3 regions of the Kitasatospora sp. NPDC052896 genome follow, and region 1 is predicted to be linked to each of the others. Evidence: riboswitches for the same ligand, from Rfam matches in the RefSeq annotation. Region 1 holds a riboswitch; each other region holds the start of a gene.
What was found. A riboswitch is a leader RNA that binds a small molecule or an ion and turns the genes downstream of it on or off. The one in region 1 is predicted to bind thiamine pyrophosphate.
Positions count from the first base shown of each region.

Region 2: it holds a riboswitch for thiamine pyrophosphate, as region 1 does, so the genes downstream of both, ACIGXM_RS03775 (purine-cytosine permease family protein) here and thiC (phosphomethylpyrimidine synthase ThiC) in region 1, are expected to answer to the same signal.
Region 3: it holds a riboswitch for thiamine pyrophosphate, as region 1 does, so the genes downstream of both, thiO (glycine oxidase ThiO) here and thiC (phosphomethylpyrimidine synthase ThiC) in region 1, are expected to answer to the same signal.

Region 1 covers NZ_JBITZU010000001.1:1,096,357-1,101,987, reverse strand. The annotation lists gene ACIGXM_RS05140 (hypothetical protein) at 1-195, opposite strand, end outside; gene thiC (phosphomethylpyrimidine synthase ThiC) at 288-2,096, opposite strand; TPP riboswitch at 2,091-2,224, opposite strand; gene ACIGXM_RS05130 (hypothetical protein) at 2,369-2,575, shown strand; gene ACIGXM_RS05125 (SPFH domain-containing protein) at 2,723-4,213, shown strand; gene ACIGXM_RS05120 (DUF5326 family protein) at 4,349-4,549, opposite strand; gene tenA (thiaminase II) at 4,720-5,388, opposite strand; gene ACIGXM_RS05110 (cupin domain-containing protein) at 5,507-5,631, opposite strand, start outside.
Region 2 covers NZ_JBITZU010000001.1:791,814-797,444, forward strand. The annotation lists gene ACIGXM_RS03770 (S1C family serine protease) at 1-1,574, opposite strand, end outside; TPP riboswitch at 1,790-1,938, shown strand; gene ACIGXM_RS03775 (purine-cytosine permease family protein) at 1,929-3,332, shown strand; gene ACIGXM_RS03780 (glycerophosphodiester phosphodiesterase family protein) at 3,402-4,223, shown strand; gene ACIGXM_RS03785 (ATP-binding protein) at 4,501-5,190, shown strand; gene ACIGXM_RS03790 (DUF5926 family protein) at 5,308-5,631, shown strand, end outside.
Region 3 covers NZ_JBITZU010000007.1:212,647-218,277, forward strand. The annotation lists gene metF (methylenetetrahydrofolate reductase [NAD(P)H]) at 1-480, opposite strand, end outside; gene ACIGXM_RS17300 (polyprenyl synthetase family protein) at 663-1,769, shown strand; gene thiE (thiamine phosphate synthase) at 1,763-2,407, opposite strand; gene ACIGXM_RS17310 (Rv2175c family DNA-binding protein) at 2,407-2,763, opposite strand; gene ACIGXM_RS17315 (NAD(P)/FAD-dependent oxidoreductase) at 2,829-4,019, opposite strand; TPP riboswitch at 4,098-4,211, shown strand; gene thiO (glycine oxidase ThiO) at 4,205-5,356, shown strand; gene thiS (sulfur carrier protein ThiS) at 5,353-5,562, shown strand; gene ACIGXM_RS17330 (thiazole synthase) at 5,568-5,631, shown strand, end outside.

The DNA.
Region 1 (5,631 bases):
CCAGCCGTGCAGGCTCGCGTCCTGCGCCTCCCGATCGGCGAGGCATCGCGTGGCGAAGGCAGCGTCCAGCCTGGCCACCAGGCGGTCGAATCGGGCCCGGGTCCCGGCGTGGTCGTAGCCGGGCGGGAACTCCAGCGACTCCGGACCGTCGAGGCGATGGAGCAGAGCGATCGGCTCCGCGTCAGGGTGCGGCACCTCCCCGTGATCGCGCAGCAGCCGCACGCCGGAGCGCCGCGCCGGGAAGTCCCCTCCACCTCCCGGCACGGCGCATCCGCGGGCAGCGCGCCTCAGTCCGCCATCGGCAGGTAGACCCGGTTGCCGTGCTCCGCGAACTCCTCGGACTTGGCCTGCATGCCGGCCAGCGCCTCGGCGTCGAACTCGCTGGAGACCGCCGTGGAGCCCCCGCCGTGTTCGTCGCGGATCTTCTGACTGATCTTCATCGAGCAGAACTTCGGTCCGCACATCGAGCAGAAGTGGGCGGTCTTGGCCGGCTCGGCGGGGAGGGTCTCGTCGTGGAAGTCGCGGGCCGTCTCCGGGTCGAGGGCCAGGTTGAACTGGTCCTCCCAGCGGAACTCGAAGCGGGCGTCGGAGAGGGCGTCGTCCCACTCCTGGGCGCCGGGGTGGCCCTTGGCGAGGTCGGCCGCGTGGGCGGCGATCTTGTAGGTGATGACACCGGTCTTGACGTCGTCCCGGTTGGGCAGGCCCAGGTGCTCCTTGGGCGTGACGTAGCAGAGCATCGCGGTGCCCCACCAGGCGATCATCGCGGCGCCGATGCCCGAGGTGATGTGGTCGTAGCCGGGGGCGACGTCGGTGGTCAGCGGGCCGAGGGTGTAGAACGGCGCCTCGTCGCAGATCTCCTTCTGGAGATCCATGTTCTCCTTGATCTTGTGCATCGGGACGTGGCCCGGGCCCTCGATCATCACCTGGACGTCCCGGTCGCGCGCGATCCGGCCGAGCTCGCCCAGCGTCCGGAGCTCGGCGAGCTGCGCCTCGTCGTTGGCGTCCGCGATCGAGCCGGGGCGCAGGCCGTCACCGAGCGAGAAGGTGACGTCGTAGGCGCGCAGGAGGTCGCAGAGCTCCTCGAAGTTGGTGTAGAGGAAGTTCTCCTGATGGTGCGCCAGGCACCAGGCCGCCATGATCGAGCCGCCGCGCGAGACGATGCCGGTCTTGCGGCGGGCGGTCATCGGCACGTACCGCAGCAGCACGCCGGCGTGCACCGTCATGTAGTCGACGCCCTGCTCGCACTGCTCGATGATGGTGTCGCGGTAGACCTCCCAGGTCAGCTCCTCGGCCTTGCCGTCCACCTTCTCCAGCGCCTGGTAGAGCGGCACCGTGCCGATCGGCACCGGGGAGTTGCGCAGGATCCACTCGCGGGTGGTGTGGATGTTCCGCCCGGTCGAGAGGTCCATGACCGTGTCGGCCCCCCAGCGGGTGGCCCAGGTCATCTTCTCCACTTCCTCCTCGATGGACGAAGTGACCGCCGAGTTGCCGATGTTGGCGTTGATCTTCACCAGGAAGTTGGTGCCGATGACGGCCGGCTCGACCTCGGGGTGGTTGACGTTCAGCGGGATGACCGCCCGGCCGCGGGCCACCTCGTCACGGACGAACTCCGCCGACAGGCCCTCGCGCAGCGCGATGAACTCCATCTCCGGCGTGACGATCCCGCGCTTGGCGTAGCCGAGTTGGGTCACCGCGCCGCCGTCCCGGGCGCGCAGCGGGCGGCGCGGGCGTCCGGGGAAGACGGCGTCCAGGTTGCGCAGGTTGCCGCCGCGCGGCGAGGTGTGCTTGATCCCGTCGTCCTCGGGGCGGGCCTCCCGGCCGTCGTACTCCTCGACGTCGCCGCGCTGGCGGATCCAGGCGTCGCGCAGCGCGGGCAGGCCGCGCCGGACGTCGGGCTGGTAGGCCGGGTCGGTGTACGGACCCGAGGTGTCGTAGAGCGGGACGGTCTTCCCGTTGGTGAGCCGGACCTCGCGGTAGGGCACCCGCAGGTCCGGACGGGAGCCGGTGCGGTAGGCCTTGTGCCAGGCCGGGGTGGGGTATCCGGTGGTCGCGCTGTTCTCGGTACCAGCGGCGGACTGTGCGTCGAACATGGTCATCTGACCTCTACTCCCTACGCCGGCATTACCCGGTCAGGTTCCTGCGGTCGGCGCAGCGGTCGGCACGCGGTTCGCGTCCCGTTCAGCGCCCTCTCAGCCCGGTGCTCCGAGCTCCCGTGCGGCAGGCGGACTTGCCTGCCAAAAGACGTCCACACCGTAGCGGGAGGGGCGCCACCGGTCCAGTACGGGCCCACCGGGTGGGCATCCCGCCAGGGGCTGCGTCAGACTGGGACGACCGCCACCAGGGCGGCCACGGGGGGAGTTGAGGACGGATGATCGGACACACCGGACGGGTCACCGGTCGGGTCGGCACCGGGCTGGTCGGCGAGGTGCTGCTGCACGTGCCGGAGCGTCAGGGGACCGAGGCCTTCCTGGCCTACCCGGCGGTCCCGGGGGAGTCGCTGCCGGTCGGCACGCCGGTGGTGGTGGTCGAGTACCAGCCGCCCCGGACGGTCTTCGTGGCGTCCGTGCTGGGCTGAGCCGCGACCCCGCCGGGCGACACGCCACCCCGGGCTTCCCATGTGATCGAAGGAGGCGCAGAATCTCCTGCGCCACTGGATTCCGCGCCATCCTGCACAACCGAGCGCAGCCACGGAACCGGTGTGCCCTGAAGGGGGAGTTAGCCGATGCTGATCGGCATCATCGCCGGCGCGGTCGTCGCGGCGGTCATCGTGGTGATCGTGCTCTTCAAGCTGATGTGGCGGGTCGCCGAACCCAACGAGGCCCTGATCATCTCCGGTTCCAAGCACCGCACCGAGGGGGTCGGGGACGGGCTGGGCTTCCGGATCGTCACCGGGCGGGGGACCTTGGTGACGCCCGGCATCCAGACCGTCCGCCGGCTCTCGCTCGACCTCAACGAGGCCGACCTGGACGTCGAGTGCGTGACGTCGCAGGGCATCCCGGTCCAGGTCAAGGGCGTGGTGATCTTCAAGGTGGGCGACGACACGGTGTCGATCGCCAACGCCGCCCGCCGCTTCCTGGACCAGCAGAAGATGATGGGCGCGCGGGTCCACAACGTCTTCGCCGGCCACCTCCGTTCGATCGTCGGCGGTCTGACGGTCGAGGAGATGATCCGCGACCGCGAGCGGCTGACCGGGGAGACCCGGGCCGCCTCCGGCACCGAGATGGAGAAGCTCGGGCTGATCATCGACTCGCTGCAGATCCAGGAGATCCTCGACCCGACCGGCTACATCAAGAACCTGGCCGCCCCGCACGCCGCCGCCGTCCAGCGCGACGCCCGGATCGCCGCCGCCGAGGCGGACCGGCAGGCCACCGAGGCGGAGCAGGAGGCGTTCGCCCGGAAGGCCGAGGCGACCCGCAACTCCGGTATCCAGCAGGCCGGTTACCAGGCCGAGATGGACACCGCGGCGGCCCGCGCGCAGCAGGCCGGACCGCTCGCCCAGGCCGCCTCCCGGCAGGAGGTCGTGGTCCAGGAGACCAAGGTCGCCGAGCTGGAGGGCCACCGCAAGGAGCAGCAGCTGCAGGCCGAGGTCCGCAAGCCGGCCGACGCCCGGGCGTACGAGACCCGGACCGCCGCCGAGGCCGAGCGTGACGCCCGGATCTCCGCCGCCCAGGCGCAGGCCCGGGAGACCGAGCTGCGGACCGCCGCCGAGGCGAACCGGGTGCGGGTCGCCGCGCAGGCCGAGGCCGAGGCCACCAAGGCCCGTGGCCTGGCCGCCGCCGAGGCGACCAAGGCCACCGGTCAGGCCGAGGCCGCCGCGGCCGAGGCCAAGGGTCTGGCCACCGCCGAAGCCGCCCGGGCGCTCGGTCTGGCCGAGGCCGAGGCGATCAAGGCCCGGGCCGCCGCACTGGCCGAGAACCAGGAGGCCGTGGTCGCCCAGCAGCTCGCCGAGAACTGGCCGGAGATCGTCCGGGCCGGCGCCGAGGCCTTCGGCAACGTCGAGCACATGGTGCTGCTGAACGGCGCGGACGGGATGGGCGAGATGTTCGCCAAGGCGCTCACCATGGGCGGCACCGGTCTGGGCCTGGCCCGCCAGCTGCTCAGCGCGATGGACGGCGCCGGCGCGAACGGACGCGAGGACGCCGCCCGCAAGGACGACGCCACCGCCCGGCCCGCCAAGCAGACCATCCCGATCCAGCCCGACCCGACCGCCTGAGAGCCCGACCCGACCCGTGCTCACCCGGCCCGTCCCGCCACCGTGGCGGGACGGGCCGCGTCGTACGCCCGGCCGTACGACGACGGCGCCCGCCCCCGAAGCCGGGGAGCGGGCGCCGGACGGACCGTGCGGGCGTCAGCCCTTGGTCGCCTTCTTCACCAGGATCACCACGGCGGCCGCGATGCCGACCACCACCAGCGCCTTGATCACCAGACCGACCAGCGCGCTCACCACGCCCACGAAGAAGCCGAGCACGTTCCACAGAACCACGATCACGATGATCGGGACCACGATGTTGCGCACCCACGAGGGCAGCGACTTCCAGAGCTCAGCCATGTCCGTTCCTTCTCTCCCCTCGGATCGGCTCCACCCGGTCGCCGCATCCCGTCCGCTTTCCGTTACCTCGATCGTAGGCGGGGCTCGACGCGGAGACGAGCGATCCGGCCCCCGAGAGAACCCGGAGATAGCCCTGAGGTGGTGGCCTCGGGGTAGCCCTTACCGGCGCCTTACACCGGCCAGCCCTCACCCCGCCAGGCGGCGTCCCAGAACATCCACTCGTAGCGCGAGGTGGTGGTGAAGTGCTCGGTCACCCGGCGCCGTTCGGCCGCCGAGAGCTGCTCGCCGAGCCGGTCGGTGAGCGCCAGCACCCGGCGCACCACGGACTGGAACGACTCGTCGCCGTAGACCGCGATCCACCGCGCGTAGAGCGGGTCGGGGGAGGACTTCGCCAGCAGTTCCGCGCCGACCCGGGCGTAGATCCAGTAGCAGGGCAGCACCGCGCCGACCGCCTCGGCGAACGAGCCGCCGTAGACGGTGGCCAGCAGGTAGCTGGTGTAGGCCCGGGTGGTCGGCAGCACCGGCTCGGCGGCGGCCTGCTCGGCGCTCTCCCCGAACGCGGTCAGGAACTCCGCGTGCATGCCCTGCTCGGCGGCGAGCGCACCGATCGCGTCGTCGGCGAAGGCCCTGACCTCCTGCTCGCCGGGCGCCTTGGCGGCGCAGACCGCCAGGGCCCGGGCGTAGTCGCGCAGGTAGTGCGAGTCCTGGACGACGAAGTGCCGGAACGCCGCGCGCGGCAGCGTGCCGTCGGTCAGCCCGGCCAGGAACGGGTGGTCGAGGATCCGCTCGTAGACCGGCTCGATGGCGGCCCACAGCTCCTCGGTCAGGGTCTGGGTCATGGCCCGACCCTACGCGCCGGGGCCGGGCCGGCGGCCGGCCCGCTCACGGCTCGAACGCCTGCCCGGGACGTGCCCCGGGCGCCCGGCGCACGGGCCCACCGCACGCCTGCCGCGCGGCTCACGCCTCCGGCGGTGAGAACACCACGAGCACCCGCAGCTCCTCGGTGATGTGGTGGAACCGGTGCGGCACCCCGGCCGGCACGTACACCACGCTCCCCCGCGCCACCGTCGCGGTCTCCTCCC
Region 2 (5,631 bases), 300 kb from region 1:
GCGTGCGTCCAGATCTCGCTGACCAGGGCCGGACCGTTGTCGATCAGCACCCCGCCGAGCTTGGTGATCACGTCGCCGGGCTTGAGGCCGGCCTTGTCGGCCGGGCCGCCGGGGGTGACCGCCGGGGTGCCCTGGATGGCGGTGGGCGAGATCTGGGCGCCGTCGCCGTTGTACTGGTCGTTGCGCAGCACGCCGAGGACGGGGTAGACGGGGGTGCCGGTCTGGATCAGCATCTGGGCCACCCGCTTGGCCTGGTTGATCGGGATCGCGAAGCCCAGGCCGATGCTGCCGGCCTGGCCGGAGCCGTTGGAGTTCGACTGGATCGCCGAGTTGATGCCGATCACCTGGCCGCTCGCGTTGAGCAGCGGGCCGCCGGAGTTGCCCGGGTTGATCGAGGCGTCGGTCTGCAGCGCGTTCATGTACGAGGTCTGCACGCCGCTCTCGTCGCCGGAGGCGACCGGGCGGTTCTTGGCGCTGATGATGCCGGAGGTGACGGTGGACTCCAGGTCGTACGGCGCGCCGATGGCGATCGCGGCGTCGCCGACCGCGACCTGGTCGGAGTCGCCCAGCGGGAGCGGGACGAGCTTGCCGGCCGGCGGGTTGTCCAGCTTGATCACCGCGATGTCGTAGCCCTTGGCCTGGCCGACCACCGAGGCGGAGTACTCGGAGCCGTCGGAGAACTTGACGGTCAGCTTGCCGCCGCCCTGGGCCGGGGCCACCACGTGGTTGTTGGTGATGATGTGGCCCTGGGTGTCGAAGACGAACCCGGTGCCGGTGCCGGACTCCTGGCTGCCGTCGGCCTTGATGGTGACGGTGCTGGGCAGCGCCTTGGCGGCGATCCCGGCGATCGAGTCGGGGGCCCGGTTGAGCGCCTTGGTGTTGTCGCTGACGGTGGTCGTGGTGCTGCTGTGGCTGCTGCCGGAGCTGAACGGGCCGGACGAGTCGCCGTTGACCGCGGCGCCGACCACGCCGCCCAGCACGCCCGCGACCAGCGCGACGGCGGCGACCAGGGCGATCAGCCCGCCGCGCTTCTTCGGCGGCTGGCCGGGGGTGCCGTAGTCGCCCGGGTAGCCACCGGGGTAGCCGGGGCCGCCCGGCGCGCCGGGCTCGCCCGGGCCGGCGCCCCAGCCGCCGACCGGGTGACCGGCGCCGAACGGGTGGTGCTCGGCGTGCGCGGCGGCACCGGCCGGCGCACCGGGGGCGACCGGCGGCGTCGGCGCGGCGTACGGGTTGGCCGGCGGTTCGGCAAGGGTGGGGGCCGGCGGAGCGGCCGGCGGGGCGGGCAGCACCGGCGGCGGAGCGTCCAGGTACTTCGGCGCGGGAGCCGGAGCCGGGGCGGGCGCGGCGGCCGGCAGCTCCGTGGTCGGCTCGGCGTCGGCGGGGGCGGCAGGAGCGGGGGCAACAGGGGCGGCGGGCGCGGCGGGCGCCGGTGTGGGCTCCTCGCCGCTCAGCTTGGCGAACGCGAGGGTCGGCTGCGACTCACCTACCGACGGCGTGCCCCCCGGCTCACCGGTACCGCTGGAGAGCTGCTCCCCCTGCGGCCCGGTGGAGCCACTCTCGTGCTCGGTGCTCACGGACGACCTCCATAGCTGACAGGACCTTGGCCCATAGTTTTTCCTATGCCCGATCTGGTTGCCGTAAGGAGCTGCCTGAAGAACTGTTAAGAATCCTTAGGTCAACCCGACAGCACCAGCGCCCGGCCGGGCTCCCCCGACAGAAGTTCCGCGATCCGGGACGGCGCGCCTCCCCGCTTTGGCGTAATCCACACGCCGGGCTACCCTGACTGCCACATCTGACACGCGGGAGCTTGGACCCACCAGGCTGAGAGTGCGCTGGTCGACCGTACGCCATGGCGAGTGAGCCGGTGCGGGCGAGGGAGCGCTGACCGCCGGAACCTGTCCGGGTAATGCCGGCGTAGGGAGTCTGCCATGACGGCTGCGACGCCTTCCCCGTCCTCGACGCCACCCCCGTCCTCGGGCACGGCGACGCTGGATCGCCCCGACGGCGACGGGCCGGCCCGTGCCGAGGCCCCGTTGGTGCTGGACACCGCGCCGCCGCGCACCCTGGGCTTCCGCGACCAGTTCGCGCTCTGGGCGAACCTGGGCATCAGCCTGATCGGCTTCACCAGCGCCGCGACCGTGCTCGGCCAGCCGGGCAGCGAGCTGTCGTTCGCCGCCGCGACCACCGCGATCGTGGCCGGCACGGTGATCGGCACCGCGATGCTCGCGGTCGCCGCGCTCATCGGCGCCCGGACCGGGGCGCCCGCGATGGCCGTGCTGCGCGGGCTGTTCGGCACCCGGCTGTCGTACCTGCCGACCGTGCTGAACGTCCTGCAGTGCGTCGGCTGGGGCGTGTACGAGCTGACCGTGATCGCCTGGGGCGCCCAGACGGTCTCCGGCACCCAGGGCTGGCGCTGGCTCTTCGTGCTGCTCGCCGGGGTGCTCACCACGGTGCTGACGATCTGGCCGCTGGGCTCGATCGCGGCGCTGCGCAAGTACGTGGCGATCGCGGTCGGCGTGGCGATGGTCTACTTCACCGTCCAGCTCGGCCGCAAGGGTTTCCCGGATCCGGGCGCGGGAAACTGGCACGGTTTCCTGAAGGCGACGGACGCGATCATCGCCGTCTCGGTCTCCTTCGTCCCGCTGGCCGCCGACTACACCCGGCACTCGCGCACCCCGCGCGCCTCGTTCTGGGGCACCTTCTCCGGCTACACGGTGGCCCAGGTCTGGTGCTACCTGCTCGGCCTGATCGCACTGCTGCAGTCGCACGGCAACGCCGACAACCTGCTGGACTCCTTCACCGGGGTGGCGGCCGGCTGGGCGTTCCTGCTGGTGCTGGTGCTGCGCGAGGCGGACCAGTCCTTCGCGAACGTCTACTCGACCGCGATGTCGGTGCACAACCTCTTCCCCCGGGTGGACCGGCGGCTGCTGACCGGCGGGATCGGCGTGCTGGTGACCGTGCTGGCGCTGCAGATCAAGCAGTTCACCGACTCGTACTACAACTTCCTCGGCCTGATCGGCTCGGTCTTCGTGCCGTTGCTCGCGGTGCTGGCGGTGGACTTCTTCCTGGGCCACGGCCGGCGCGGCTGGGACCTCTCGCAGGACTCCCCGGCCCGGCCGCTGATGCTGCTGCCGTGGGCGCTCGGCTTCGCGGTCTACCAGTTCCTGGCGCCCACCGCGATCGCCGGCTGGTGGACCGGGATCTGGACGGACCTCCAGTCGCTGACCCACTTCACCCCGCAGCAGTGGTCCTCGGCCTCGCTCTTCTCCTTCCTGGTCGCCGGCCTGGCCACCTGGCTGCTCAACCTGCTGGTCCGCCCCGCCGCGCGGTAGGGCCCGCCGGCGCCCGTGGTTCGCACGGCCGTTGCATTCGATCCACCCGGACGTCCTAGTGTTGGGGCCGTGACAACTCCCGACCTCTCCCGCACCGACCCCTCCCGCACCCCCTCCGCGGTCCAGGTGGTGGCCCACCGGGGTTCCTCCGCCGCCCTGCCCGAGCACACCCTGGCGGCGTACCAGCGGGCCCTGACGGAGGGCGCGGACGCGGTCGAGTGCGACGTCCGGGTGACCGCCGACGGCCACCTGGTCTGCGTTCACGACCGGACCGTCACCCGGGTCTCGAACGGCCGCGGCACGGTCTCCGGGCAGACCCTGGCCCAGCTGTCCGCGTACGACTTCGGCTCGTGGAAGGCGGACGCCGCGGGCGGCCCGGCCCGGCAGCCGCTGCTGCGGCTGGAGAGCCTGCTGGAGCTGGTCGCCGACTGCGGGCGCCGGGTGGATCTGGCGATCGAGACCAAGCACCCGGTGCGCTTCGCCGGCCGGGTCGAGGCCAAGCTGCTGAGCGCCCTGGACCGGTACGGGATCGCGGCCGCGCCGAGCGACGACGAGCGCCCGCACGCCCGGATCATGAGCTTCTCGGCGACCGCGCTGGGCCGGGTCAGGGCCGCGGCCCCCGACTACCCGCGGGTCTTCCTCTTCGAGCACACCCTGCCGCTGCGGCTGTGGCCCGGCGCGGGCCTGCCGGCGGGTGCCGCGATCGCCGGACCGGGCATCGAGCTGGTCCGCCGGCAGCCCGACCTGGTGCCCCGGCTGCGAGCGGCCGGCCACCGGGTGCACGTGTGGACGGTGGACGAGCCGAAGGACGTCGAGCTCTGCCTGGACCTCGGGGTGGAGGCGATCATCACCAACCGGCCGCGCGAGGTGCTGGCCCAGCTCGGCCGCTGAGTCGTTCGGCGGAGCCCGCCGCCGAGCCGCTCCGGCAGGGCTCCCGTGCCGCGAATTGGCGTACGCGGGGCGCGGGCGGGGGTGGCGCGGCGGACCCGGCGTGCGCAATCCCGCTCCCCTGATCGACGCAGCGTAATCAGTTAATCACCACTTGCGCACAGCGTGTCGCCGCCCTCGAGGTAACTCGACAATTGACCGGCCACGATCGGTGCCGTCTGTTTCCGGCCCATTCCCCCGGGGCATCCATCCCTCGGCAAACGCTGAAGGAGGTCCGGGGGTGGCGTTGATGGTGGCGCGCGAAGTGCCGACTTCATCGACCATGGCGGTGCCGCACGGTCCGGCCAGTGTCGGGGCCGCACGGCGCCGCCTGAGGCGGGATCTGGGCGACCGGGAGGTGCCCGACACCGTCATCGATGACGCGGTTCTGATCCTTTCCGAACTGCTCAGCAATTCCTGCCGCTATGCGCGGCCGCTTGCTCCGTTGCTGGATCTCGACGGGGGGGTCGGGGAGGAATTCCTGGAGCGGTCGGATGATTTGCGGAACTCCGCGGAATCCGAACCGAACGAGACGGACGCCGCGGCGCAGGCGGCGGAGGCGGCCGAACTGGACGCGCTGCTGGTCGGCGCGCCGGTCGGGGCCCGGCACGCGGTCCGGCGTGCGGCACGGCGGGCAGCGGACGCCCGGGGCGCCCACTCGGCCCACCGCGCCCCCAGCGCGCCGGAGGACCAGGGCGGGGTCCTGGTGCGCTGGCAGGTGCACCCGGACGGGCGGCTGACCCTGGAGGTCACCGACGGCGGCGCGGCCACCCGGCCGCAGCCGGCCCGGCCCTCGCTCACCGCGAAGGGCGGCCGGGGGCTGAGCATCGTCGGCCGGCTGGCCGCCGACTGGGGGGTGCGGGACGCGCCGGGCGAGGTGACGGTCTGGGCCGCGCTGTCCGCGTACACCGAGCACGCCCGGTCGGCCTGACGGACCGTGGTGGAACACGGGGGCCGCGGGGAGTCCTCGAGGGCACGGCGGGCGGGGGAAACCTCAGTAGGCTGCCCGGGAGACAAAAGACACCACCGTTCCCGGGAGAGCCGCACCATGGCCAAGAAGGCCGCCAAGAAGTCGTCCCAGCCCAGCCGTCCCGGCGCGTCCGCCGGCAGCGTCCCGGTGGTCGGGGCCCGCGAGGCCTGCCCCTGCGGCTCCGGCCGCCGCTACAAGGCCTGCCACGGCCGGGAGGCGGCGCACGCCGTCCAGGAGCTGGTGCACCGTCCGTTCGAGGGACTGCCGGGCGAGGCCGACTGGGTGGCGCTGCGTGAGCTGGTGCCGGCGGCCACGGTCGAGCTGACCCTGGCCGCCGGCGTGCTGGAGAGCGCCGAGGGCGAGGTGCCGTCGGTCACGCTGGCGACCGTGCTCCCGCTCGCC
Region 3 (5,631 bases), on a different contig from region 1:
GGCGGCCACCCCGACGCAGAAGTCCCCGATGCCCCTGATCAGCTCCACCAGTTCGTACGCGTAGCCGACGCCCTGCGGGTGGCGCACCCACTCGCCCTGCGGGTCGCCGGGCGGGTCGCCGCGCACCGCGAGGACGTTCCGCACGCCCTGGTCGGCGTAGTGGCCGATGATGTTGCGCAGCTCGGCGATCGAGTGGTCCACCGCGGTGAGGTGGGCGACCGGGGTCAGTGTGGTCTCGGCGGCGATCCGGCCGACCATGTTGACGGTGCGGCCGCGTGAGGACCCGCCGGCGCCGTAGGTCATGCAGACGAAGTTCGGGTTGAGCGCCTCCAGCCGGCGGATGGCGTCCCAGAGCTTCTGCTCCGCGGCCTCGCTGCGTGGCGGCATGAACTCGAAGGAGTACGAGCGCTGGCCGGCCGCCAGCAGTTCGCGGACCGTGGAAGCGCGGTCGGTTCTGGTGGAAGAAACACCGAGTGCCATGTTCGCAGATTAGCGGCCGACGCTCGGCCGCGAACAAACCTTGTCCACCAACTGAGACACGACGTCCACAACCTGCGGCGCGGCCCACCCGGTGGATGGGACGCGACAGGGGTGGATCAGCCGCGCGAGTTCGAACGGAGCCCGGCTACCCTGAGGTCACCCCAGTGATTCCGGAGACACCCGTGACCTCGCCCAGCCCGACAGCCGTCCAGCCCCTCGACGTCGAGGCGGTCCGCGAGCGCGTCAACACCGCGCTGGCGGAGTTCATGGCCGGCCAGCACGCCCTGCTCGGCTCGATCTCGCCGGGCCTGCTGCCGGCCGCCGAGGCCCTGCGCGAGTTCCTGCTGGACGGCGGCAAGCGGCTGCGCCCGGCGTTCTGCTACTGGGGCTGGCGCGGCGCGGGCGGCGCGGCGGAGAGCACCGGCATCGCGCACGCGGCGGCCGCGCTGGAGCTGCTGCAGGCCAGCGCCCTGGTGCACGACGACCTGATGGACCGCAGCGACACCCGGCGCGGCCTGCCGTCCGTCCACCGCCGCTTCGAGGCCCTGCACCGGGACAGCGGCTGGCGCGGCGACCGCGAGCAGTTCGGGGCGGCCGCCGCGGTGCTGCTCGGCGACCTGCTGCTGATCTGGTGCGACGAGCTCTTCGTCCGCTGCGGGCTCGACCCGGCGGCGGTGCTGGCCGCCAAGCCGGTCTTCGACCTGATGCGCACCGAGGTGATGGCCGGTCAGTACCTGGACGTGCTGGAGCCGGTGGCCGGCGACTCCACCGACGCCGGGGCGCTGGACCGGGCGCAGACCGTGCTGCACTACAAGTCGGCGAAGTACACCATCGAGCGCCCGCTCCAGGTCGGCGCCCGGCTGGCGGGGGCCTCGGACCAGCTGATGGCGGCGTACTCGGCGTTCGGCCTGCCGCTCGGCGAGGCCTTCCAGCTCCGCGACGACCTGCTCGGGGTGTTCGGCGACCCGGCGGTGACCGGCAAGCCCGCCGGCGACGACCTGCGGGAGGGCAAGCGCACCCTGCTGGTCGCGCTGGCCATGCGCGGCCTGCCGCCGGCTCGGGCCAGGCGGCTGGACGAGCGGCTCGGCGCCCCCGGGCTGGGCGCGGCGGAGATCGCCGAGCTGAGCGAGCTGGTGGCCCGCAGCGGGGCGGCCGAGCGGGTCGAGGAGCGGATCGAGGCGCTGATGGCCCAGGCGCTGGCGGCCCTGGACGCGGCCCCGCTGGTGGACGACGCGGCCCGGACCACGCTGCTCGCGCTGGCCCGGGCCGCGACCGTCCGCCGTTACTGAGCCCTCAGCCGGGCCGCCAGCTCGGCGGCCGCCGCCCCCGGGTCCTCGGCCGCGGTGATCGCCCGGACCACCACCACCCGGCGGGCGCCGGCGGCCAACACCTGGTCCAGGTTGCCCAGGTCGATCCCGCCGATGGCGAACCACGGGCGGTCCGTCACCTGCCGGGCGGCGTACTCGACCAGACCGAGCCCGGGTGCGGGCCGGCCGGGCTTGGTCGGCGTCGGCCAGACCGGGCCGGTGCAGAAGTAGTCCACCCCCGGCTCGGCGACCGCCGCGGCCACCTCGGACTCGGCGTGGCAGGAGCGCCCGATCAGCACGTCCGGGCCGAGGATCGCCCGGGCGTGCGGCACCGGCAGGTCGTCCTGCCCGAGGTGCAGCACGTCGGGCCGGGCCGCGTGCGCCACGTCGGCCCGGTCGTTGACCGCGAAGAGCCTGCCGTGCCGCCGGGCGGCGTCCGCGAAGACCTCCAGGTACTCCAGCTCCTGCCGGGCCTCCAGGCCCTTGTCGCGGAGCTGGACGACGTCCACCCCGCCGGCCAGCACGGCGTCCAGGAACTCCGGCAGGTCGCCCTGCTCGCGCCGGGCGTCGGTGCACAGGTACAGCCGGGCGTCGGCCAGCCGGGCGCGCGGGTCCGTCATCAGAGCGCCATCGCCTGGGCGCGCCGCTTCACCTCGGTGCCGCGGTTCTCACGCAGCGCCTGGATCGGGCTGCCGGGCAGCGACGGGTCGTCGGTGAAGAGCCACTCCAGGATCTCCTCGTCGGAGAACCTGCCGTCGCGCAACACCGTCAGGGTGCCGGCCAGGTGCTTGACCAGCCCGCTGTCCTCGATGAAGGCGGCCGGGACCTGGAGCGAGCGGTTGGGGCCGCGGCGGACCGCGATCAGCCGGTGGTCCTTGACCATCTGGCGGACCTCGGTGACCTGGACACCCCATCGCTCGGAGATGTCCGGCAGGTAGAGCCAGTCCTGGACAAGGGATTCGATCTTGGATTCCATCTCACTCACGGCACCAGCCTGCCATCCCGGCGACCCCACGCGCACCAGCGGCCCGTCAGCTGACCTCACAGCGCGGACTTCAGCGGCACCTCGGGGTCGGCCGCGCGGTCCGGATCCAGCACCACGGCCCGCTCGATCAGCCGACGGCCCTGCGCCAGGTCGCGCGGCCGGTCCACGGCGAGCACCGCGACCAGCGCCCCCTCGCGCAGCCAGAGCACGCTCCACGCCGGGTCGGCCGGCGAGCCGCGCCAGAGCAGCCGGTCGGCGCCACCGTGCCGGCCGGCGTACTGGACCATCCGGCCGAACTGCTCGGACCAGAAGTACGGCACCGGGTCGTACGGCGCCTGCGCACCCAGCAGCGCGGCGCCGACCGCCCGGCCGGAGTGCAGCGCGTGGTCCCAGTGCTGGACGGAGATCCGCTCGCCGAACCGGGCCGAGGGGTAGCTGACGCAGTCGCCGGCCGCCCAGCCCCCCGGCAGGGAGGTGCGCAGCCGCTGGTCGGCCAGCACGGTGCCGGCCGGGTCCAGCTCCACCCCGGAGCCCGCCAGCCAGCCGGTGGCCGGCCGCGCGCCGACCCCGACCAGCACCTCGTCCGCGACCACCCGCTCGCCGTCCGCCAGCAGCACCGCGCCCGGCTCGACCGTCGCCACCCGGGCGCCCAGCCGCAGCTCCACCCCGGCGGCCCGGTACCACTCCCGCATCGGTGCGGTCAGCTCGGCCGGCAGCGCCCCCGGCAACGGCGCGTCGGCCGCCTCCAGCACGGTCACCGCGCAGCCCAGCTCCCGAGCCGCGGTGGCCGTCTCGGCCCCGATCCAGCCCGCGCCGACCAGCACCAGGTGCCGCCCGGGCCGCAGCTCCGCGCGCAGCGCGAGCGAGTCCGCCAGGGTCCGCAGCGTCCGCTCGCCGCTCGCGGCGGGCAGCCGCACCGGGTCCGCACCGGTGGCCAGCACCAGGTGGTCGTAGGCCAGCTCCCCCGCGTCGGTCTGCAGCAGGCCCGGCGCCAGGCCGGTGGCCCGACGGCCGGTCAGCAGCTCGACGCCGAGCCGCTGCCAGTCCAGTTCGTACACCGTGCTGTCGGTCTTGCCCAGCAGGACGTCCTTGGAGAGCGGCGGCCGGTCGTACGGCGCCCACGGTTCCGCCCCGACCAGCGTCAGCGAGCCCTGCCACCCCCCTTCGCGCAGCGCCAGGGCGCACTGCGCCCCCGCCAGCCCGGCGCCGACCACGACCACCCGATCCGTGCTCTTCAGCTCAGCCATTCGGCCACTCTAACGAGCACCGCAATACCGCCCTCCGTACGCACCCTCGGCCGCCCCGGAGGCCGGCGATAAGGTGGGGTGAGACATCACGGGAGCCCGGCGCACCGGGCTGAGAGGCGGGCTGCGGCGGCCCGCGACCGTCCGAACCTGATCCGGGTCATTCCGGCGAAGGGAGCATCCGCATCGTGGCACGCACATCCACCGACGTCCTGGTCGTCGGCGGCGGCATCATCGGCCTCGCGGTGGCCTGGCGCACCGCACAGCGCGGCCTCGCGGTGACCGTTCTCGACCCCACCCCCGGCGGCGGCGCGGCGCAGGTGGCGGCCGGCATGCTGGCACCGGTGACCGAGCTGCAGTACGGCGAGGAGCCGCTGCTGCGCCTGGGCATCGCGTCGAACCAGCGGTACGCCGCGTTCGCCGCCGAGCTGACCGGGGCCACCGGCCTGCCCACTGGCTACCGGGCCACCGGCACGTTGGCCGTCGCGCTGGACTCCGACGACCGGGCCGAGCTGCGCGAGCTGCACGGGTTCCACCAGCGGCTGGGCCTCGACTCGCAGTGGCTGACCGGCCGGGAGGCCCGCCGGCTGGAGCCGATGCTCTCCCCCGGGGTGAGCGGCGGCCTGCTCGTCACCGGCGACCACCAGGTGGACGGCCGCCGGCTGTGCGCCGCGCTGCTGGCCGGCTGCGAGCGGGCCGGGGTGCGGCTGCACCGGGACCGGGCGGCGGAGCTGCTGGTCACCGCGGGGCGGGCGGTCGGGGTGCGGCTGCCCGACGGCAGCGCGCTGACGGCCGGGCGGCTGGTGCTCGCCGCCGGCCCCTACAGCCACCGGCTGGCCGGCCTGCCGGAGGGGGTGCTGCCCGCGATCCGCCCGGTCAAGGGCCAGATCCTGCGGCTGCGGATCCCCGGCCCGTACGCGCCGTTCCTCTCCCGCAACGTCCGCGCGGTGGTCCGTGGCCAGCACCTGTACCTGGTACCGCGCGCGGACGGCGAGCTGGTGATCGGCGCGACCACCGAGGAGCAGGGCTACGACACCACGGTCACCGCGGGCGGCGTCTACGAGCTGCTGCGCGACGCGCACCAGCTGGTCCCGGGCGTCACCGAGCTGCCGCTCACCGAGACCGGCGCGGGCCTGCGCCCCGGCTCGCCGGACAACGCCCCGCTGCTCGGCCCGACCGCGCTGCCCGGGCTGGCCGCCGCCACCGGCCACTACCGCAACGGGGTGCTGCTCACCCCGGTCACCGCCGACCTGCTCGCCGCCTACCTGGCCGAGGGCACCGTCCCCGACCTCGCCGTCCCGTTCTCCCCGCTCCGCTTCACCCAGAGGGCCGCCGCATGAACCCGATCCAGCTGACCGTCAACGGCGAACCCCGCGAGGTCGCCCGGACCGCCACCCTGGCCGAGGTGGTGGCCACCCTGAGCACCGCGCACTCCGGGGTGGCCGCCGCGCTCAACGAGACCGTGGTCCCGCGCGGCTCGTGGGCCCGGACCCCGCTGGCCGCGGGCGACCGGGTGGAGATCCTCACCGCCGTGCAGGGGGGCTGAGCGGCATGGCCGACGACACCCTGACGATCGCCGGCACCACCTTCACCTCCCGCCTGATCATGGGCACCG